DNA from 3 places in the Kitasatospora sp. NPDC093806 genome. Region 3 is predicted to be linked to each of the others. Evidence: riboswitches for the same ligand, from Rfam matches in the RefSeq annotation. Region 3 holds a riboswitch; each other region holds the start of a gene.

Region 1 (7,275 bases), on a different contig from region 3:
GGGCCGGCTGCTCGGCAGCTGGGCCCGCCCCTACCTGGCGGAGCTGATGGAGGCCACCGGCGAGACCGCCAACCTGGCCGTGCTGGAGGGCGGCGAGGTGGTGTACGTCGGGCAGGTGCAGTCGCGGCGCTCGATGCGGATGTTCACCGAGGTCGGCCGCCGGGTGCAGCCGCACTGCACCGGGGTCGGCAAGGCGCTGCTGGCGCAGCTGCCCGAGGCGGAGGCGCGTGCCGTCCTGGGCCCCGGCCCGCTCCCCGAGCACACCCCGCACACCGTGACCGACCCGCAGGAGCTGCTGCGCCAGCTGGCCGAGGCGCGCGAGCGCGGCTACGTGGTCGACGACCAGGAGCAGGAGATCGGGGTGCGCTGCATCGCGCTGGCCGTCCCGGGCGCGCCGACCCCGACGGCGCTCTCGGTCTCCGGCCCGGAGGCCCGGATCCGGGCGCTGGAGGAGCCGGACGGCGCGGCGTCCCTGGTGCCGGTGATGACCGGGATCGCGGCCCGGCTCGGCCAGGTCCTGGCGCCGTGAAGCGCCCTGACGCGCCCTGACGACGCGCCCTGAACCCGCCACGCCGGGGGCTTCGCCCGTTCGAGCCACTCGGGGGCGGGTTGGCCGGGCCGGGGCGCGGCGGTCGGTCACGCTGGTCCGGACGCGGCCCGCGACGGCGCGGGGCGCCGGACGCTAAGGGCAGGGTGAGCGGCGATGTCGCAGAGCAGCGGGTCGGTTCGGGGTTACTTCGGCAGGTCACTGGCGGCGGGGTGCGCGCTGACGGCGCTCGTCGCCGGGACGGCTTGGGCGGACTGTCCGGTCCCGGAGCCGCGACCGGGGGCCGAACCGGTGACGGCCCCGGTGACCGGCGGGACGGCGGACCCGGTGACCGCTCCGGGGGCGGGCCCGGTGTCCGACCCGGGGGCGGCGGAGGCCGTGGCGGCCCGGCCGTCCAACTCGGACCTGGAGGTCGTCCGGATCGACCCCGACGCGGTCGCCCCGGGCGGGGTCACCACGCTCCACGCCTTCGTCGCCAACGTCGGCCCGGACCGGACGGCCTCGTCGTTCCGGGTGGTGGTCACCCTGCCGGAGGGCGTCACGCCGGAGGAGCCGTACTTCCCCGAAGAGTGCCAGGTGCTCCAGAACGGCCACCGGGTGCGCTGCACCTTCCCGGCCGGGCTGCCGGCGTACGAGAGCGCGACGGCGCTGGTCCCGATGCGGCTCGCCCCCACCGTCGAGCTCGGCGAGCTGACGGGCGGCTGGGTCTCGGTGCGCAGCAACGACGACCGCAACGACACGAACAACCTGCAGCCGTTCACGATCTCGGTCGTGGAGAACGTCGACTCCTGACGGGGCGGACGCTCTCCACGACGGCCGCTTCCTAGCGGTAGACGCGGACGTAGTCGGCGGCGAAGGTGATCGGCGCGGTGCCCGAGGGCGCGGGGTGGTAGTTCCCCGCGCTCAGGGACAGGTTGAGGATCGGGTACGCGGTCCAGCCGGCGCCGACGCCCTTGCCGTCCGAGAACACCTTCTTGCCGTTGACGTAGAAGTCGACCGAGCCGGCGCCGTAGTAGGTGCCGATGGTGACCCAGCCGTCCTTGGCGATCGCCTTGGCGTCGGTGTAATAGAGGTGGCCCGGGTTGATGTGGTTGGTCAGCTCCAGCAGGTTCGGGTTGTCGCTGTGGTACTCGAAGGAGTCGATCTCCCCGTGGGTGCCGCTGGTGCCGTTCCAGGTCCAGAGCGCCGGCCAGGCGCCGGTGCCGGCCGGGAGCTTGACCCGGGTCTCGATGTAGTCGCCGACCTTCACCTTGAAGGCCTCGCTGGAGTACTCGGTGGTGAGCAGGCCGGTGTCCCAGGCCTGCTTGCCGTTCTCCAGCGTGTGGCTGCTCGGCTTGGCGGTGAAGGTGGCGACGCCGCCGGAGACGCTGACGTTGTTCTTGTTCAGCCAGTCGAGCTTGTTGTCGTTCGGGTTGTGGTCGCCGTAGTGGTAGGAGCTGCTCCGGTCGGCGGTCCAGCGGGAGCCCAGGGCGAGGGTGTCGAAGTCGTCGGACCAGGCGAGCTGCTTGCCGGCGACCGGGATGCCGGTGGTGGGCGACGGCGTGGGGGTCGGCGTGGGGGTGGGGGTCGGGGTAGGCGTGGTGGTCGCGGCGGAGACCACGAGCTGCCGGGACGGCAGGTTGTGCCAGGCGCCGCCGAGGTCCTGCCAGAAGCCGAACTGGGTGTAGGTGCCGGCCGCCAGGGTGCGCGAGCCGGTGGTGATCGACAGGCCGCTCGGGCAGATCTGCTGGTTGGCCGCGCTGCCGGGGAAGTCGAGGTTGCGGCCGGCCGCGTCGCGGACGCCGACGCCGACGGTCTTCGCGGTGAAGCAGGAGTCCGAGTGGACGGTCAGCGCGGCCGTGGTGGCCTTGCCCGCGACCATGGTGGCCGGGGTGAGCTTGTCCTGGGTGACGGTCGGCAGGGTGGCGGCCTGGGCGCCGGTCAGGGCCGGGACGCCGCCGAGGAGGCCGGCGCCGGTGACGGCGAGCGCCCCGGTGGCGGCGAGGGCGACGGTGCGGCCCCGGCGGGCGGGGCGGGCGTGGCGGGGCGCGGGGCGCCGGTCGGGCTTCTGCATGGCAGTGTCCTCTGCGACGCCTGCGAGGTGAGCTGTCGGGTTCGGGCTGAGGTTGCCCGGCCGCCCGTGGAGCGGCTTCACCCCTAGCCGCGGCCCGCGCGCGGGAGCGCACGGGCCGGGCACTGACCTGGGTCCCCCGCTCCCGTCCGCTGTGGTGCTCGATGACCGGCCGGCGGGTGGACGGGACTCGGCGTCCCGGCGGCGGGGCTCCGCTGTGGCGGGAGCCCCTGCAGGCTAGGCAGTCGGTACGGGCACGGACAACTCCGTCCGGCCGGTTGTCGCGCAGCTCACACCCTGATTCGAGGATGATCAACGGTGCGGTGGAGTTGATCAGTTGGGGACGGGGAGGGTTCAGGCCGGGGCGTCCAGCCAGGCCGCGACCTGGGCCTGTGCCTCGGGTGCCCAGGCCAGCTCCAGGTGGTTGAGGCCGGCCAGCAGCCGGGTGCCGCCGACGGTGCCGATCCCCGTGGTGTCCAGCGCGCTCGCCGTGAACACGATGCCGTCGCTCGGCCCCCGGTTCTCGTTGAGCACCCCGGGGAGGTCCGCCGAACCGCCGGCCAGCAGGTAGGTCCGGACGGCCGCCGGGACCCCGGCCCGCTGCAGCGGCCCGATCAGCGACCCCGCGTCGATCGCGGCCTGGATCCCCTGGCCCGAGGTGTAGAAGCCCTGGCCGCCGAAGTAGGTCGTCCACCAGTCCTGCGCGGTGGAGTCCACCCCGTACCGGCCGTCCCAGCGGGCCAGCAGCTGCCGCTGCCCCGGGTAGCAGTCGTACCCGCCGGTCGGCAGCACCCCGAGGCAGGGCTGGGCGGTGTACGTCCCGTAGCAGGTCATGTACAGGTGCGGGGACGGCGCGTTCGCCGTGCCGCCGCAGGCCGGCCAGGTGGCCAGCGAGAAGGCCCAGCCGTGCGCGTACACGTAGTCCAGCCCGCCGTTGGGCCCGCCCAGGGTGACCAGCCGGCGGACGTCGCCCGCGTACGCCCGTCCCCAGGACGGGCGCACCGAGGACACGTACGCGCGGGCCGCGACCTCGCCCTTGCTCCAGGCGACCACGTCCACCTGCGGGACCCCGAGCCGGGCCCGGATCAGCGCGACCGCGTCGCCGACGGCCTGCGCCTGGACCAGGTTGTCGCCCTGCTTGTGGGCGAAGCCGACCGCGAACACCCGGTGGCCGCTCGCCGCCAGGTACTGGGCCAGCCCGGTGGCGGGGCAGGCGGCGGCGCCGCAGTTGCCGGACTCGCCGGGGGCGGCCCAGGCGCGGTCGGCGTTGTCGTTGGCGCCGTGGACGAGCAGGACGGGGGTCGGGCGGGGGCCGGTGTCCCAGCCGGCCGCCGAGTAGAGCAGGAACCGGCCCGAGAACGGCTGGCGGACCCCGCCGAAGTAGGTCAGGCGGGCGCCGTCCTGGTCGCCGCGGCCGCCCGGCGGGTACTGCTCGGCGGGGATGCCGGGGGTGGGGTCGAGGTAGCGCTCGACCTTGGCCCAGCCGTTCCCTGGGGCGGGGTACGTCGCCTCCAGGGTCGGCGCGGCGGCCGCCATGGTGACGGCGGTCGTGGTGGTGGCGGGTGCGGGGGTGGCGGGTGCGGGGGTGGCGGGTGCGGGGGTGGCCAGGAGGAGGGTGCTGAGCACGAGGCTGAGGAGGACGGCGGCGGCTCTGCCGCGTCGGACGGCGGTCTTCACGGGGGCGGCTCCGGTGGGGGGCGGCCCACGTCCCGGTGGGCCGGAGTGCGCACACCGTACGGGCGGCCCGGCGGCCCGCCCATGGGGCGGCGGCACACCCGGGGCGGCCGCGCTGTGGCGGGCCGGCCCGTGGTGCGGCGGGTGTGGTCCCGGGCAGGCGGAGGGCGTGGCGGCCGGTCCGTCGGGTTGTCCAGTGGCCGGTGTGTCGGATCCGGCGCGGAAAGTGCGCCGTGAAGGCGGGGTGGTCGGATAGGTTGGAGATCCATCCGTGCCCGGAGCGGCACCGACCGCATCCGGACACCGGAGATCCGGACACCAGATCCGGACACCGGAGACACATCAGAGACGAGGACCAGCCCCGCCATGACCGCGCCCCTGCCCGCCTTCGCCGGCCGTACCTTCCTGTTCCGGGTCGACAACGGCGCGGCCTTCCGCAACGCCTACTCGGCCGACGGCAAGCGGCTGCGCTGGGAGGGCCTCGGCGAGTCGGCGGGCCAGTGGGAGGACGTGGCGCTGCACGTCGCCGAGGTCGGGCCGCAGGTGTACTTCGTCAGCTGGACCGAGCAGAGCGGCATCACCGTCAGCCACGTCATGGACCTGGGCCGGCTGACCGTCCGCGCGTTCTGGACGTACGAGGGCGAGGGCGGCCGGGTCGGCGAGCTGCACACCGGGACGCTGGAGCAGGTGGCCTGAACCGCCCCCGAAACGCCGCCGCGCCGCGCCGCCCCGGGTAGGGGCTGCGCGGCGCGGTGCGGTGCGGTCGTCGATCGCGGCGCGGTCGTCGATCGTCGATTCAGACGGCCTGGCCGGCGCCCGGCACGACCAGGCGCTGGGAGACCCACTCCAGCGAGGACGGGAGCAGCTTGCTCCACGTCTCGAAGTTGTGGCCGCCGGTCTCCATCATGCTGTAGGACACCTGCATCGGGCTGTGCGTGGCGGCCACGAACGCCTCGGTCTCGCGCCGGTAGTTGCCGTCGCCCTCCCGGGTGCCGGCCAGCAGCAGGGACACCTTGGGCTGCGGCAGGTTCTTGAGCCGCCACATCAGGTCGGCCTCGTCGCGGCGCCGCTCGCTGCCGCCGAACAGGTCGCCGGTGGACGGGTCGTCGGCCGCCTGGTAGTAGCCGGACAGCGAGACGGCGGTCGGGAACACCTCGGGGTGACGCATGGCCAGCTTGAGGGCGCAGTAGCCGCCGGTCGAGTTGCCCATGAACGCCCAGGCCTGCGGGTCGGCGGAGACCCGGTAGGTCGCCTGGATCGCCGCGGGCACGTCCTTGGTGAAGTACGTCTCGGACTGCGGGCCGTTCGGGATGTCCTCGCACTCGGTGTCCCGCGGCAGCGCCGGCGAGGGACGCACCAGCACCAGCACGGTCGGCTGCATCCGGCCCTCCTGGAACAGCTTGAGCGCCGCGCCCGGGTAGTTGAGCCGGGTGACCAGGTTCTGCGCGATGCCGGGGAAGCCGGTGCTGACGATCAGTACGGGGAACTGCTTCTGCTCGTACTCCGGCTGGAAGTACTGCGGCGGCAGGTAGACGTACCCCTCGGTGGAGAGGCGGGTGGTGGCGCCGTCGATGCGGACCTCGCGGATCTCGCCGGACTTCGCGGGCTCGCGGCCGACCGCCCCGCCGCCCTTCACCTCGGCGTGGCCGATGGTCTCCACCCGCAGCCGGCCGGAGGCGTCCGCCTTGTTGTGGATGACCACCGGGCCGCTGTCGCCGGTGCCCAGCAGGTCGTCCCAACTGCTGTAGAACGCGAAGTAGTTGTTGGCCACCAGCCCCAGTGCGGCGAGGACGGTCAGCTGGGTGGCGAGCAGGGTGCCGATCCGGCCGAGCACCGCCCGCCAGGTCCGCTTCGACAGTCTCGGCCACAGCCAGACCGTTCCGACCATCGCCGCCACGGCGATCAGGACGGTCAATGCCAGCACCTTGTGGCTCGTCAGGCCCATGTCGTCTTTGCTCCCACGCCTCGTACTCCCCCGCCCCCGGGGGAAGTGACACCCGGGAGGGCCGCCCCGGTTCCCACCGTCCGCGGCGGATCCGTCGCCGAGGCGCGATCACCCAGCCTAACGCCCCCGGACGGCCTCCCGTCCCCGCCGACCAGCGGGAACACCATCGGCCTGGAGGAGGACACGCGGGGTTCGCGCGTCGTTCCGCGCCCGGTTTCGCTCACCGTAGGGGGCGGGCGCCGCCGGGGGTGACGGGCCGGATGTCAGTTGACGCGGGTCCAGAGGTCGAGGCCCGCGGTGAGCTCGCGCATGCAGCGGGCGCCGAGCTCGCGCGGCGAGCCGGGGCCGGTGGGCGGGGCCTCGGAGAGCGCCCACTCCTCCAGGGCGACCCGGATGGCGGTGGTGGCGGCCGCGGCGGCGAGCCGGATCTCCAGCGCGCCGGTGTCCGGCGGGCAGCGGTCGGCGATCGCGGCGCGCAGCCGCTCCTCGGAGTCGGCGTGGACGCGCTGCCAGACCGAGGCCAGGCGCGGGTCCCGGAGCAGGGCGCGGGTCCAGAGCATGGCCTCGGCGGCGGGCCCGTCGGACGGGGTCAGCGACTCGGCGGCGGAGCGCTCCAGCGCCTCGCGGACCGGCAGGTCGGCCGCGCCGTCGGCGAACAGCCGCACCCAGCGCTCGCCGCCGGCCGCGAGCAGCGGGGCGACGGCGTCCTCCTTCTCCGAGAAGTAGCGATAGAAGGTGCGCAGCGAGATGCCCGAGGCGTGGGCGACCTCCTCGGCGGTGACGGTCTCGGCCCCGCGGGCGGCGAACAGCTCGGCGGCGGCGCGGGCGATCTCCAGACGGGTGCTCTCGCGGCGGCGCTGGTTCAGGGTGGGGCGTCCGGTCACGGGCTCAGCGTACGCGGACGATCGGCGTCATGGCACATCGCGCCCGTATGGCATGTCAGGTCTTTTTGGCACAACGTGTCATCAAGGCGTACCGTGCCAGTGCGGACGCGAGCGAGGTCGCGGGCGCACGAACGGAACGGAGTACCCCCATGCAGCGGTTCAACGGACGGAACGT
Region 2 (7,275 bases), on a different contig from region 3:
GTCGCGGAGGTGCTGGCCGGTGAACTCGGCCGGCGGCTCGGCCTGCCGGTGCCCGAGCTGGTGACGGTCGACCTGGACCCGGTGCTGGCCCGCAGCGAGCCGGACCCGCAGATCCAGGACCAGATGCGCGCCAGCGGCGGGCTCAACCTGGGCATGGCCTTCGTCAGCGGCGCCCTCAACTTCGACCCGCTCTGCTTCGAGGTGGACGCCGGGCTGGCCGGGCAGGTGCTCTGGTTCGACGCGCTGATCGGCAACGTCGACCGCTCCTGGCGCAACCCCAACCTGCTGGTCGCCACCGGCGGGCTGCGGCTGATCGACCACGGCGCCAGCCTGATCTTCCACCACCACTGGGCCGGCGCGGCCGCCTGGGCCCGCCGCCCGTACGACGCCTCCGACCACGCGCTGCTGCGCGCCGAGCCGGACCTGGCCGCGGCAGACAAGCTGCTCGCCCCGCTGGCCGAGGCGGCGATCGGGGAGGCGGTGGCGCGGATCCCGGACGTCTGGCTGGCGGACGAGCCCGGGTTCGACTCGCCCGAGGCGGTGCGCGCCGCGTACCGCGCCCAGCTGACCGAGCGACTGGCCGGTCCGCGCGACTGGCTGCCGGAGGTGTCCGCATGACCGGGCCGTTCCGGTCGGCGCCGCCGACCGCCGAGCTGCACGACTACGAGTACGCGGTGATCCGGGCGGTGCCCCGGGTGGAGCGCGGCGAGTGCGTCAACGTCGGCGTGCTGCTGTACTGCCGGCAGAGCTCGCACCTGGCCGCGCGCACCCACCTGGACCAGGCGCGGCTGCTGGCGCTGGACCCGGTGGCCGACGTGGCCGGGGTGCGCCGGGCGCTGCACGGGATCGAGGCGGTGTGCCTGGGCGGGCCGCAGGCCGGTCCGGCGGCGGCGGACAGCCCGGGGCAGCGGTTCCGCTGGCTGACCGCGCCGCGCAGCGCGGTGGTCCAGCCGGGGCCGGTGCACACCGGGCTGACCGGGGACCCGGAGGCCGAGCTGCGGCGGCTCTTCGACCAGCTGGTGCTCTGACCGCTGCGGGGCGCGGACGGTCCGGCGGTCCGACCGATGACCCTTGCCGTGCTCAAAGCTTGAGTTACTGAAGCACCGGGTCGTACGCTGACCCCATGGGTTCGACAGCGACCACGACCGTACCGACCAACGCCGAGTTGATGGAGGCGCTGGCCGCCGTCGGCGCCGCGTACTTCCAGGACTTCGCGGCCGCCGCCGCCCGGCACGGTCTCTCCTCCTCGCAGGCCAAGGCGCTCGGCGCCGTCCAGGAGCCGGTGCCGATGCGCGCGCTGGCCGGCCGGCTCGGCTGTGACGCCTCCAACGTCACCGGGATCGTCGACCGGCTGGAGGCCCTGGGCCTCGCCCGCCGGGAGGCCTCGGCGGGCGACCGCCGGGTCAAGATCGTGGTGATCAGCGACCAGGGCCGGGAGATCCTGGGCCTGGTCCGCGGCGAGATGCACCGCACCCACCAGTCCTTCGAGGCCCTGGACGACGAGCAGCGCAGCGCCCTGCACTCGATCTGCGTCCAGGTCCTCCCGGTCCTCAGCGGGCGTCCGGTCTAGCTGCCGGGGGGATGGGGCTCCGGGGTCCTGCGCGTCGCGGTCCGGGGCGCCGCGGCCGGCGGCCCCGGGGCCGCCGCGTTCCGGCTGACCTCGGCTGTTAGGCTTGCGAAGCGTGAGCGCGAAGCCCCAGATCCCCAATGTCCTGGCCTCCCGGTACGCCTCGGCGACCCTGGCCCAGCTGTGGTCCCCCGAGCACAAGGTGGTCCTTGAGCGCCACCTGTGGCTCGCCGTCCTGAAGGCCCAGCAGGACCTCGGCGTCGAGGTGCCCGCCACCGCCGTCGCCGACTACGAGCGGGTGATCGACCAGGTCGACCTCGGCTCCATCGCCGCCCGTGAGCGGGTCACCCGGCACGACGTGAAGGCCCGCATCGAGGAGTTCAGCGACCTCGCCGGCCACGAGCAGATCCACAAGGGGATGACCTCCCGGGACCTGACCGAGAACGTCGAGCAGCTGCAGATCCGGCAGTCGCTGGAGCACGTGCGCGACCGTGTGGTGGCCGTGCTGGTCCGCCTGGGCCGGCTCTCCGCCGACCACGCCGAGCTGGTCATGGCCGGCCGGTCGCACAACGTGGCCGCGCAGGCCACCACCCTGGGCAAGCGCTTCGCGACCGTCGCGGACGAGCTGCTGGTCGCCTTCCACCGCCTGGAGGAGCTGATCGCCCGCTACCCGCTGCGCGGGGTGAAGGGCCCGGTCGGCACCGCCCAGGACATGCTCGACCTGCTGGGTGGCGACACCGACAAGCTCGCCGAGCTGGAGCGCCGGGTCGCCGCGCACCTCGGCTTCGAGAACGTGCTCACCAGCGTCGGCCAGGTCTACCCGCGCTCGCTGGACTTCGAGGTGTTGACCGCCCTCGTCCAGCTGTCCGCCGCGCCGTCCAGCCTGGCCAAGACCATCCGCCTGATGGCCGGCCACGAGCTGGTCACCGAGGGCTTCAAGGAGGGCCAGGTCGGCTCCTCCGCGATGCCGCACAAGATGAACACCCGCTCCTGCGAGCGCGTCAACGGCCTGGCCGTCATCCTGCGCGGTTACGCCTCGATGACCGCCGAGCTGGCCGGCGACCAGTGGAACGAGGGCGACGTCTCCTGCTCGGTGGTCCGCCGGGTCGCGCTGCCGGACGCCTTCTTCGCCTTCGACGGCCTGCTGGAGACCTTCCTGACCGTCCTCGACGAGTTCGGCGCCTTCCCGGCCGTGATCGAGGCCGAGCTGGACCGCTACCTGCCGTTCCTGGCCACCACCAAGGTGCTGATGGGCGCGGTGCGCGCGGGCGTCGGCCGGGAGACCGGGCACGAGGTCATCAAGGAGCACGCGGTCGCCTCCGCGCTCGCGATGCGGGCCGGCGCCCGGGAGAACGAGCTGCTGGACCGGCTCGCCGACGACGAGCGGATCCCGCTGGACCGGGCCGCGCTGGACGCGCTGCTGGCCGACCGGCTCTCCTTCACCGGTGCGGCCGGTGCCCAGGTCGCCGAGGTCGTCCGGCAGATCGAGGCCGTCGCGGCCGCCCACCCCGAGGCCGCCAAGTACGCCCCGGGCGACATCCTCTGACGGATCGTCGGTCGTGACGAGGGCCCCGCTGCCGGGAGGCGGCGGGGCCCTCGTCGTCGTCGGCGGGCGTGGGGCGGGGTGGGTCAGACGGCCGGGTGGCCCGGGTCGAGGGGCGGGGCGTTGGTGCCGCAGGAGTAGCGGGTGTCCGGCTCGGCCACCGGGTGGTCCGCCGGGGCCAGGACGTTGCCCCGGACGGTGGCCAGCGCGGTCAGCCCGCCGGCCGTCAGCAGCCCGGCGCAGATCAGCATCGCGGTCCGGAAGGCGGAGTCGACCGCGTCCGGCACCCGGTAGGCGTCGCCGCTCAGGCCGGCCAGCGCCGGCAGCGCGGCGACCGCGAGCAGGCCGGCCGCCCGGGCGGCGGCGTTGTTGACGCCGCTGGCGATGCCCGCGTGCCGGACCTCCACCGCCGCCAGCACGGTCGCGGTCAGCGGCGCGACCAGCAGCACCATCCCGCTGCCCATCACCGCGACGGCGGGCAGCACGTCCGTCCAGTACGAGGCGCCGGACCCGATCCGCAGCATCAGCAGCACGCCCGCCGCGCAGAGCAGCGGGCCGACGGTGAGCGGCAGCCGCGGCCCGATCCGCTTGCCCAGCCGGCCGGCCCGGGCGGACAGCGCCAGCATGATGACGGTGATCGGCACCAGGGCCAGCCCGGAGACCAGCGGGGAGAAGCCGGAGACGATCTGCAGCTGGACGACGAGCAGGAAGAAGACGCCGCTGAACGCCGCGTAGACGGCGAGCGTGACCAGGTTCACCGCGGTGAACAGCCGGGAGGAGAAGAGGCCGAGCGGCAGCATCGGCTCCGCGGTGCGGCGCTCGACCAGGACGAAGGCGACGCCGAGCGCGAGTCCGGCCGCCCCGGTCAGCCAGACCCCGGGGGAGAGGCCGTCCCCGGCGGCGGTCAGCGCGTAGGTGACCGCACCGAGCGAGAGCGCGGCCAGCACCGCGCCGAGCACGTCGAAGCGGCCGGTCGAGGACTCGTCGCGGCTCTCCGGGACGTGCCGGGCGGCCACCGCCAGCACCAGCGCGGCGAGCGGCACGTTCAGCAGGAAGATCCAGCGCCAGCCGGGCCCGTCCACCAGCCAGCCGCCGAGGAAGGGACCGACCGCCGCCGACACCCCGCCGAGCCCGGACCAGAGGCCGACCGCCGCCGAGCGGTCGTCGGGGTGGAAGACCGCCTGGAGCATCGCCAGCGACCCCGGGGTCAGCAGCGCCCCGCCGATGCCCTGCACGGCGCGCGCGGCGATCAGCACCTCGATGGTGGGCGCGGCGGCGCAGGCCGCCGAGGCGACGGCGAACCAGACCACGCCGAGCAGGAAGACCCGGCGCCGTCCGTACCGGTCGCCGAGTGCTCCGCCGAGCAGGATCAGGCCGGCCAGGGTGAGCAGGTAGGCGTTGAGCGTCCATTGCAGGGCGGCGAGTTGGGCGCCCAGATCGGTGCCGATCCGGGGCAGCGCGACGTTCACGACGGTCCCGTCGAGCATCGCCATGCTGGAGCCGAGCACCGTCGCCAGAAGTACCCGGCGACCCTGCGCGGTGCCCAACCGCAGGGTGCCGGCCTCGGAGGTGTCCACCGCCCGATGGTCCGCCCCCGGGGGCTACGTGACAAGGCTCACCGGGGGTGTGTCGGTGGATGCCTTTCCGTGAGTGATCGTGTGCGTACTGGTGGGGAAATCAGCGGAGGGGAGTGGATCACGTGCGCGCAGTGAATGGATTGTGTACGTACTGTGCATGCCTCTCATGCGGAGCGTCACGGCATTCCGGACTTTGGTCCCTGGTTCGGGAGATCGACATTGCTTCACCCGAACGGATGGGTTTTAGTTCAGCGACCGCCCGGCGTCAGCCCGGGTGGCCACCGGGTGGAACGCCTAGTCCTGCCGCTGCCCGGTGGTACGCAACGAACTCTGTACGGCAGGAGCGGGGGACCCACAGGTAAGTCGCCGGACCGGAATTCGCGGTCCGGCTTGGGGTGAAGCCGCCTTCATGCGGCCGGGCAACTCCAGCCCGAACCCGACAGCTCACCTCGCAGGCGTCGGAGAGGACATTTCCCATGCCCGCACAGGCTCGTCGTATCGCCCTGCCCCGCGCCGCCCGCATCGGCATCGCCACCGCCGTCACCGGCGCCGCGTTCGCCCTCCCGCTGGTCACCACCCTCACCGCCGCCCAGGCCCACGAGGGCCCGGCCGCCGGCCACTCGCAGCAGACCGGCACCTGGACCGGCGCCACCAGCGTCGACGCCGCCCCGGCCGCGACCCCGATCGCCGCCCCGGCCGTCGAGAGCTACAAGGTCATCGGCGGGGACACCCTGTCGAAGATCGCCGACGCGAAGAGCGTCGAGGGTGGCTGGGAGGCCCTGTACGGCTTCAACCGTGCCGTCGTCGGCGCCGACCCGAACCTGATCTACCCGGGTCAGCAGCTCGCGCTCGGCACCGAGGCCGCGAAGCCGGCTGCTCCGGCCGCGCCCGCCGCTCCGGCTGCTCCGGCCGCCCCGGCCGAGAAGCCGCAGGTCTCGCAGGACGCGGCGAAGCCCGCCGCTCCGGCCGCCCCCGCCGCTCCGGCCGAGAAGCCGGCCGCCCCGGCCACCAAGCCGGCCGCGCCCGCCGCGAAGCCCGCCGCCCCGGCCGCCAAGCCGTCGGCCCAGGCCGTCCAGGCCGTCCAGATCGCCAAGCCGGCCACCCCGGCGCCGACCCCGGTCGCCGCCGCCACCGGCTTCGTCGCCCCGCTGGCCAACCCCAAGATGGGCACCGCCTACGGCGTGGCCGGCTCGATGTGGGCCTCCGGTCACCACACCGGTGTCGACTTCGTCGCCTCCACCGGCACCCCGCTGCGCGCCGTCGGCGCCGGCACCGTGGTGAAGGCCGGCAACGGCGGCGCCTACGGCAACGAGGTCGAGATCAAGCTCGCCGACGGCAAGTACGCCGAGTACGCGCACCTGTCCTCGATCGGCGTGTCGGTCGGTCAGACCGTCACCGCCGGCCAGCAGATCGGCCTCTCCGGTGCGACCGGCAACGTGACCGGCCCGCACCTGCACTTCGAGATCCGCACCGGCTCGGAGTACGGCTCGGACGTCGACCCGATCGCCTACCTCCGGGCGCACGGCGTCGCGGTCTGACCTGCGGTTTGACCGTACGGTCGGCTCAACTGCCACCGCTGGGTGCGGGGCGAAGACGACCTCCCGGGATGGTCATGTCGGGTGACCGCTCGACCGGGTGGTGACCGCACCTCCAGTGGATCGACGGGCGCGGGACACGCCCGTCCGGCCGGCCCGGTTCGCGAGACCTCCTCTCGCGAGCCGGGCCGGCCGTTTGTCGTTGTCTGGGGGACCCGGGGTCCGCATTTCGCGGCCGTTTCCGTTCGAACGTGGCCGGTTTCCAACCGAACAGAGCGTCAACTTCCTGGGCTTGATGCCTGACGACCTGTCGGTTGCGGGCGTGATCACCGCGCCCCGATGCTGTCGGGCAGTCAACGCCCGACCGGTCCGGCGGGCGGCACAGTCACGGCAGGCGAAGGGGACCGGATGGCCATCCAGAGCGGGGACGCGGTCGGTGGGGGAGCAGGGAGAGCGGATGCGGTCGATCCGGCTGCGGAGGCCGGAGTCGGCGTCGACCGGCTGAAGGCGAACTCGGTCGGGTTGGTGGGCGTGGTCTTCATGGCGATCGCCACCGCGGCGCCGATCACCGCGATGACCGGCAACCTCCCGATCATCGTCGGCCAGGGCAACGGCGCGGGCGCGCCCGCCGCGTACGTCTTCGCGACCCTGGTGCTCACCGTCTTCTCGGTCGGCTACGTGGCGATGGCCCGTCACATCACCGCGGCGGGCGCGTTCTACGGCTACATCTCGCACGGGCTGGGCCGGGTCGCCGGCATGGCCTCGGGGCTGCTGGCGGTGCTCGCGTACATCGTCTTCGAGGCCTCGATCATCGGCTTCTTCGCGTACTCGCTGCGCGGGCTGGTCGCGGCGCAGCTGGGGCTGGAACTGGCCTGGGGCTGGTACGCGCTGTTCGGGCTGGTGGCGATCGCGCTGATGGCCTGGTTCGACCTGCACCTGACCGCGCGGGTGCTCGGGGTGGCGCTGGTGCTGGAGATCACCGTGCTGAGCGCGGTCTCGCTGGCGGTGCTGTTCACCGGCGGCGGCCCGGACGGGCTCGTCGGCGAGGCGCTC
Region 3 (7,275 bases):
AGCGGACTGCTCACCTCCGTCGGCTGGCGCTGGACCTTCCTGATGCCCGTCCCGATCGCGCTGCTCGCCCTGCTCTTCGCCGTCCGGCTGCTCCCCCGCCCGGTCGAGGAGAAGGCCGCCGGCCGCTACGACGTGCTGGGCGCGATCACCGGCACCACCGCCGTACTGCTGCTGGTCTTCACCGCGACCGAGGCGCAGGGCGCCGGCTGGCTGAGCCTGCGCACGCTCGGCTCGCTTGCGGTCGTCGTCCTGCTCGCCGCCGCCTTCCTGGTGGTCGAGAGCCGCACCGCGCACCCGCTGGTCCGGCTCGGCATCTTCCGCAACGGCGCGGTCGCCCGAGCCAACGTGATCGCCTTCACGATGGCCGGCGCGTACGGCGGCTTCCAGTTCGTGGTCACCCTCTACCTCCAGGACCTGCTCGGCTGGTCGGCGCTGGAGATGGCGCTAGGACTGCTCCCGGCCGGCGCCATGATCGCGCTCTCGGCGCCGTTCATGGGCCCGGTGGTGGACCGCTTCGGCACCGGCCGGCTGCTGCCGATCGGCCTGCTCGCCCTGGTCGCCGCGTTCGCCCTGTTCCTGCGGCTGGACGAGCACAGCTCCTACCCGGCCCTGGTGCTGCCCTCGATCGTGCTGCTCGGGGTCGGCTTCGCGCTCGCCTTCCCCTCGGTGAACATCGCCGCCACCGACGGGGTGGCCGACGAGGAGCAGGGGCTGGCCTCCGGGCTGGTGAACACCGGGATCCAGGTGGGCACCGCGGTCGTCCTGGCCGGCGCCACCGCGATCATCACCGCCGGGAACGGCGGCGGCACCAGCGCCCAGGCCCAGCTGGACGGCTACCGGCCGGCGCTGCTCTTCGTCACCGCGATCGCCCTGATCGGCCTGCTGATCGCCGCCACCGGCGCGGTGCTCGACCGGCGGAAGCGGTCAACTCCCCTCCCGGTCCCGGACTATGATTATCCGTCAGCGGGGACCCGCGGGGACCTGGCCGACCGGCGCGACGAGGTCCTCAGCAAGGGCTGAGCAACAGCAGAGGTTTCCCGGAGCCCGAGGCCGACCCCCGCCTCCGGGCAGGGCGCCGGCTCTACCAAACCCCCGTGTTGGTAGGGCCGGCGCCTCCGTACGAACCGAGCCTGACCGTCCGACCGAACGCCGGGAAACCCGGTTCGGCCGCCGGCGCCGCCAGTATATTGGCCGCCGGTCAACGATCGTACGGAGCAGACACGATGGCACCTCGCGGGGATTCGGTCAATGAGGAGATGCGCCGGCGTTCCCGGCGCCGCATCATGCGCGCCACGGTCGAGCTCGTCGACCAGCAGGGATACGCCGGCACCACGCTGACCGACATCGCCGAACGGGCCGGGCTCGCCCGGGGCCTGGTCTCGTACTACTTCGACGGCAAACGGCTGCTGATGCAGTCCGCCACCCACCGGCTGATCCACCAGGCGCTCTCCGCCGCGCTCGGCGGACTGGCCCCCGACGCGACCCCGGAGGACCGGCTGGCCCGGGCCATCGACACGGTGCTCGACGTGGCCCTGGCCCACCCCCGGGTGATGCGCGCGCACCTCGCGCTGATCCTCGACCCGGACACCGGCGCCTTCGTCCAGGACCCGGAGCAGCAGCGGCTCGGCACGCTCCTCCAGGAGCTGCTGGGCGACTGGGGCGCGCCCGACCCGGCGGCCGAGCACGCCGTGCTGCGCAGCGCGCTGATGGGCGGTTGCATAGGCGTGCTGCTGCCGGGGGTCGAGCTGTCGCTGGCGCCGATCCGGGCGGACCTGTTCCGCCGCTACGACCTGCCCTGGCACCTCGGCTGCCCGCCGCAGCCGCTGCCGCCGGAACGCGAACGGCCGCCGGCCCGCGACTGAACCGCGGGACCGGCGGCCGCCCCGGCGACCGGTGCTCCGGCGCACCGGCTCACCCGGCGTACCGGCAGGAGCCGCTCAGCGCTCCTTCAGGATCGAGGCCAGCAGGTCGATGGTGCGCTCGGGCGTGAGGCTGTCCACGCAGAGCCGCTCCATCACCTGGATGTAGGCGTCGACGTCGTCGCGCTTGTCGAGGTACAGCGCGCTGGTCAGCTGCTCCAGGTAGACCACGTCGGCGAGGTCCTGCTCGGGGAACCGCAGGATGGTGAACGCACCGGACTCACCGGCGTGCGCGCCGAAGCGGAACGGCATGACCTGGATCACCACGTTGGCCTGCTCGGCGGCGTCGATCAGGTACTGGACCTGGCCGCGCATCACCTTGGGCCCGCCGACCGGACGGCGCAGCGCGGCCTCGTCGATGACGGCCCAGAGCCGCGGGCTGTCGCCCTCGGTGAGCAGCTTCTGGCGGCGCATCCGCAGGCTGACCCGGCGTTCGACCTCCTCCTCGCTGATCACCGGCCGACTCTGGCCGAAAACCGCCCTGGCGTACTCCTCGGACTGGAGCAGGCCGGGGACGAACTGGACCTCGTAGGTGCGGATGAGGGCGGCGGCCTCCTCGAGGCCGACGTAGGTCTGGAACCAACCCGGCAGGACGTCGTTGAAGCTGTGCCACCAGCCCGACTTGTTGGCCTCCCGGACCAGGCCGAGCAGCGCCTCGCGTTCGAGGCCGTCGTCCACGCCGTAGAGGCTGAGCAGGTCGGCGACGTCGCGTTCCTTGAAGCTGACGCGGCCGAGTTCCATGCGGCTGATCTTGGACTCGGAGGCCCTGATCGCGTAGCCCGCGTCCTCGCGGGTGATGCCGCGCGTCTCACGGAGCCGGCGCAGCTGGGAGCCGAGGAGGATCCGGCGGACCATCGAGCCGCCGCCCGGCTGAACTGTGGTCATGCGGTCCTAACCTCCACCTAGGGCAAACAGCGCACAGTCTGCCATCAGTTGAGCGCTCACGGTGCCGATACTGACGGATGTTCCTATCAGTTCTGCACTCCGCACACCAGGATGCACGTGCATTCGGCGCTTGCATATGCCATTTGAACGACTGCACGTGAATCGACTCTTGCATCTGCAGTGAGCGCAGAGCACGATGGTGCACGTGCACCTGCACATCCCTGGCAATCCCGCGGGCTCCGCGTCGACCCCACGCGCGACTCCGTGCACCGGCCCGGCAGCGCCCCCGCGCCTCCGGGCCCTCGTGCGCGCGCGCCTGGTCGAGGGGGCGGCCGCGCGGCCGAGCGAGTCGGAGGTGACCGGCATGACCCCGGCGGGTCCAGCCGTGTCCGCCCCCTTATGGGAGGAGCTCTTCATGAGCACCGGAACGGCCTTGGCAGTCGACCCCCATGTGGTCACCTGTACGCTCGCTCCCCGTTATGAAGCCGTCAGAACCGCGCGCGACTTCGCCAGGACCGCCCTCCAGCGCTGGGGGCTGGGCGAGCTCTTCGACGACGTCGCGCTGGTGGCCTCGGAGCTGGTGACCAACGCCCTGCGGCACGCGATCGGCGCGTGCCCCGGTGCGGTGGGTGAGTACGACCTTCCCATGCAGGCGGCGGCCGAGGGCCGGCTGCCGATCCGAATAAGCCTGGTGCACCGCGCACCCCAGGTGGTCTGTGCCGTGAGCGATCCCAGCAGCACCGGGCCGGTCGCCCGGGAGGCGGACTTCGTGGCGGAGTCCGGCCGCGGGCTGCACCTGGTCGACTCGTTCAGCCGTTCCTGGGGCTGGCACCCGCTGGGCGGCGGCAAGGTCGTCTGGGCGCTGTTCGAGGCGGAACCGGTACCGCTGGAGCCGGAACAACGGCCCCTTCCGGTGGCCGAGTTCGGCGGACGGCACCGACGCTCGGCCTAGCGCCGCGGCGACCCCGGGCACCATCGCCCCACCGGCAGTACCCCTCCGGGAGCCCACACCCCGGATGGACGGCCACACACCGTCTCGACACCACGACACCCCGGCAACGGCAGTCGGTCACCCTCGGGCAGCGGGTACCGAAGGCCTCCCGGCGGTGACGCCCCCTCCGACCCGCGTGCGGCGGCTCGGCCCGGCGGCGGCGATCGGGAACCGGGTGGCCATCCCGCGGCAGAAGACAGTGGCAAAAGACAAAGGCCGTCGTGGTGTCAGCACCCACGACGGCCCCCCGATGGTGCGGCCCCCCGATGGTGAAGGCGGAAGCCGGCGGACGGTCAGACCGCCAGGTGGTCGAACTCCCCGTCCTTGGCCCCCAGCAGCAGCGCCGCTATCTCGGCCCGGGTGTAGATCAGCGCCGGACCGTCCGGGAAGCGCGAGTTGCGCATCGCCACCTCGCCCCCCGGGAGGGCGGCGAACTCGACGCAGTTGCCCTGAGAGTTGCTGTGCAGGCTCTTCTGCCAGACCACGCCCTCGAGGTCCGCAGCGGCCATCCCGTTGTACGCGTCGTATGTGTCGTGCATAGAAATCTCCCGAAGAGCTCCGGAGTGGGTCGTTCGCTCGGCGCCCCGACCCTCGGCCGAACGCCCGGGCCGGCCCCGTACCGGCCCGGCACAACGCCTCACTTGACGCGATGATAGCTCCTGTGCACGTGCATCAGCACGGGACATTGCAGGTGCACGGCGGTTTCGACACCGAACCGGAACTCTTCCCGAGCCGCCCGCCTGACGGCACGTAACCGGACATAGCCGACTGAATCGGCAAGCCGTCGCTAACCGCCCGTAGGCGGCCGCCCGCTGAATGTTGATCTTCCGAAGCCCGGAGTCGCACCGCCGTGACGCTCCGTCAGGCGGCCCGAGCCCTGTGAGACATCTCACGCGCCCCTCCTGCAACGCGGGACCCGTTCCGGCGCATCTGAGCGGATACCGGGAGAACTGCCGGACCGAGGCCGGATATGTCCGGTTTTCGGTGGTGCCGCCCCGCCCGGCGGGGCAGCCGACTGCGGGCCGGGCCTGCGGATGTCCTACGATCTCCGCCATGAGCACCGCAGCCATCCCGGGCGCGCCACTGCCCGTCCGCACTCCAGGCTCCCGTGCGCGGGGGCGCCACCGCCGTCCCGAGCGCCCCGAGATCCCGGCCGGTTCCCCGGCCCTGCTGCTCGCCGTCCCGGCGGCCGCCGGACCCGAGTCCCGCTCCGTCGTCGAGGAGCTGCTGTCCATCGTCCGCAGCGAGCAGAACGGCGTGCAGACCGTGGCCGGCTACCTCCCGGCCGACGCGGCCGACGGCGAGGCCGGCGAGGAGCGCACCGTCGCCGAACTGCTGGCCGAGGCGGCCGAGGCCGGCCTGCCGGCGCCGGTGGTGGTCCCGCTGGTTCCCGGCCCGCACGGGTTCCTGACCGACCTGCACGACCTGGCCTCCGCGTACGGCGCCACCGTCACCGACGTGCTCGGCCCGCACCCGCTGCTGGCCGAGGGCGTCCACGTCCGCCTCTCCGAGGCCGGACTGGCCCGCGCCGACCGCGCCCGGCTGTTCGCGATCGCGACCGCCGCCGACGGCGTGGTGCTCACCACCGCCGGCGGGCAGGCCGCGGCCGACGCCGCCGGGATCACCGGCATGCTGCTGGCCGCGCGACTGGCCGTGCCGGTCGTCGCCGCCGCGCTCGACGTGCCCGGCTCGGTCGTCGACGCCGTCGCCCACCTCAAGGAGATGGGCGCGCAGAACCCGGCGCTGGCGCCGCTGGTGATCGGCCCGGAGGCCGACTCCGAGCTGCTCGCCACGGCCGCCGAGGAGACCGGCTGCCCGTCGGCCGCGCCGCTGGGCGCCTACCAGGCGGTCGGCCAGCTGGTCGCCTCCACCTACCTGGCCGCCCTGCCGGCCTTCGACGGCGGGCTCGCGGCCGAGGAGGCCGACGCCGAGGAGGCCGCCAAGGGCAGCGGACGGCACGCCGCGCAGTAGCGGACACCCACGACAGCGGGGCCCGGGAACGCAGCACGCGTTCCCGGGCCCCGTTGTGCTCGGCGCCTGACGCCCCCTCCGCCCGGACTGCGGTGATTCGGTGAGGTTGGGGCGAGTTGTCCGATCTGTGGAGCTTTCACCGGAGATGCCCGCGGCCCGGCGTGCGGCCCGGCGAGCGCCGTCCGACGCCTCGTCGGCGCCCGTCGGCGCGCCTCCTTCCCCCGGACCCTCCCCCGGGCCGCCGCGCCGGAACCGGCCTCCTGAGGCACCGGCAGTTGTGTTGACCACGACGAGCGTTGCGCGAAAACGGTCATTTCTGATCATGAAGGACAGCCCCCGAGCCCCGCTTTCGCAAACCGTGACGAGCGTCACACATGTTTGCGGTTTGAACTCGGGTCTGCTTAACGTGCTCCCCGTTCGTGGCCACACGGACCCAGTTCACCCGCAACGCCGAGTCCTGCCGTCGGGTGCGCTGGCAGCGCAATGCACCACGGCAGGAGCGGGGGAACCACAGGTAGTCCGCCCAGGACCGGTCCACGGACCGGCCCCGGGCTAGGGGTGAAGCCGCGTCCACAGCGCGGCCGGGCAACTCCAGCCCGAATCCGACAGCTCACCTCGCAGGCGTGGGAGAGGACCGCGTCTTCATGCTGCCCACCAACGGCACCCGTCTGTCCGGCCGTACCCGTCGCGCGATCGCCGCCCTCGGCGTCGCGGGCATCGGCCTCACCATCCCCTGCCTGACCGCCGGCACCGCCTCCGCCGCCTCCGTCGCGACCTGGGACAAGGTCGCCCAGTGCGAGAGCGGCGGCAACTGGAGCATCAACACCGGCAACGGCTTCTACGGCGGCCTCCAGTTCACCAACTCCACCTGGTCCGGCTTCGGCGGCACCGCGTACGCCGCGCGCGCCGACCTCGCCACCAAGGACCAGCAGATCTCGGTCGCCGAGAAGGTCCTCGCCTCGCAGGGCCCCGGCGCCTGGCCGGTCTGCTCGGTCCAGGCCGGCCTGACCAAGGGCGGCACCCCCGCCGCCGTGGACACCTCCGCCGCCGCCAAGCCGGCCGCGCAGACCCCGGCCCCGGCCGCCAAGCCCGCCGAGAAGCCCGCCGCCCAGCAGCCGGCCGCCAAGCCCGCCGCGAAGCCGCAGACCCAGGCCCCCGCCGCCGACTCCGCCGCCACCTCCGCCGACGCCCAGGGCAAGGGCGGCCAGGACTGGCAGCAGTGGCGTCAGCAGGCCGGCCAGCACGCCTCGGACGACTACACCGTGGTCGCCGGCGACTGGCTCTCCACCATCGCCGACAAGAACGGGGTCCAGGGCGGCTGGGAGCGGCTGTACGAGCTCAACCGCGCCACCCTGACCGAGGGCCCGCACGCCATCTACCCGGGCCAGCACCTGACCCTGGGCGACCGCGCCAAGGCCCAGGACGCGTCCGGCAAGGGCTTCGACTGGTTCAACCGCGCCAAGGGCGCCCAGGACGGCACCGCGGCCGCCAAGCCCGCCGCGCAGACCA

The links. Region 3 has a riboswitch for cyclic di-AMP ahead of AB0N76_RS36095 (transglycosylase family protein). Riboswitches for the same ligand answer to the same signal wherever they lie in the genome.
Region 1: it holds a riboswitch for cyclic di-AMP, as region 3 does, so the genes downstream of both, AB0N76_RS21710 (glycoside hydrolase family 16 protein) here and AB0N76_RS36095 (transglycosylase family protein) in region 3, are expected to answer to the same signal.
Region 2: it holds a riboswitch for cyclic di-AMP, as region 3 does, so the genes downstream of both, AB0N76_RS27490 (LysM peptidoglycan-binding domain-containing M23 family metallopeptidase) here and AB0N76_RS36095 (transglycosylase family protein) in region 3, are expected to answer to the same signal.

Annotation. Positions count from the first base shown of each region.
Region 1 is NZ_JBFBDO010000046.1:8,378-15,652, reverse strand. It holds gene AB0N76_RS21720 (IclR family transcriptional regulator) at 1-529, shown strand, start outside; gene AB0N76_RS21715 (hypothetical protein) at 839-1,339, shown strand; gene AB0N76_RS21710 (glycoside hydrolase family 16 protein) at 1,371-2,600, opposite strand; cyclic di-AMP (ydaO/yuaA leader) riboswitch at 2,603-2,767, opposite strand; gene AB0N76_RS21705 (lipase) at 2,952-4,274, opposite strand; gene AB0N76_RS21700 (MoaF N-terminal domain-containing protein) at 4,638-4,967, shown strand; gene AB0N76_RS21695 (alpha/beta hydrolase-fold protein) at 5,068-6,216, opposite strand; gene AB0N76_RS21690 (TetR family transcriptional regulator) at 6,480-7,100, opposite strand; gene AB0N76_RS21685 (SDR family oxidoreductase) at 7,250-7,275, shown strand, end outside.
Region 2 is NZ_JBFBDO010000072.1:18,566-25,840, forward strand. It holds gene AB0N76_RS27465 (HipA family kinase) at 1-618, shown strand, start outside; gene AB0N76_RS27470 (DUF3037 domain-containing protein) at 615-1,028, shown strand; gene AB0N76_RS27475 (MarR family transcriptional regulator) at 1,124-1,570, shown strand; gene purB (adenylosuccinate lyase) at 1,683-3,113, shown strand; gene AB0N76_RS27485 (MFS transporter) at 3,197-4,687, opposite strand; cyclic di-AMP (ydaO/yuaA leader) riboswitch at 4,999-5,160, shown strand; gene AB0N76_RS27490 (LysM peptidoglycan-binding domain-containing M23 family metallopeptidase) at 5,164-6,225, shown strand; gene AB0N76_RS27495 (APC family permease) at 6,763-7,275, shown strand, end outside.
Region 3 is NZ_JBFBDO010000141.1:46-7,320, reverse strand. It holds gene AB0N76_RS36125 (MFS transporter) at 1-1,020, shown strand, start outside; gene AB0N76_RS36120 (TetR family transcriptional regulator) at 1,257-1,862, shown strand; gene AB0N76_RS36115 (helix-turn-helix transcriptional regulator) at 1,938-2,804, opposite strand; gene AB0N76_RS36110 (ATP-binding protein) at 3,220-3,756, shown strand; gene AB0N76_RS36105 (DUF397 domain-containing protein) at 4,089-4,334, opposite strand; gene AB0N76_RS36100 (hypothetical protein) at 4,849-5,766, shown strand; cyclic di-AMP (ydaO/yuaA leader) riboswitch at 6,205-6,403, shown strand; partial or broken gene AB0N76_RS36095 (transglycosylase family protein) at 6,390-7,275, shown strand, end outside.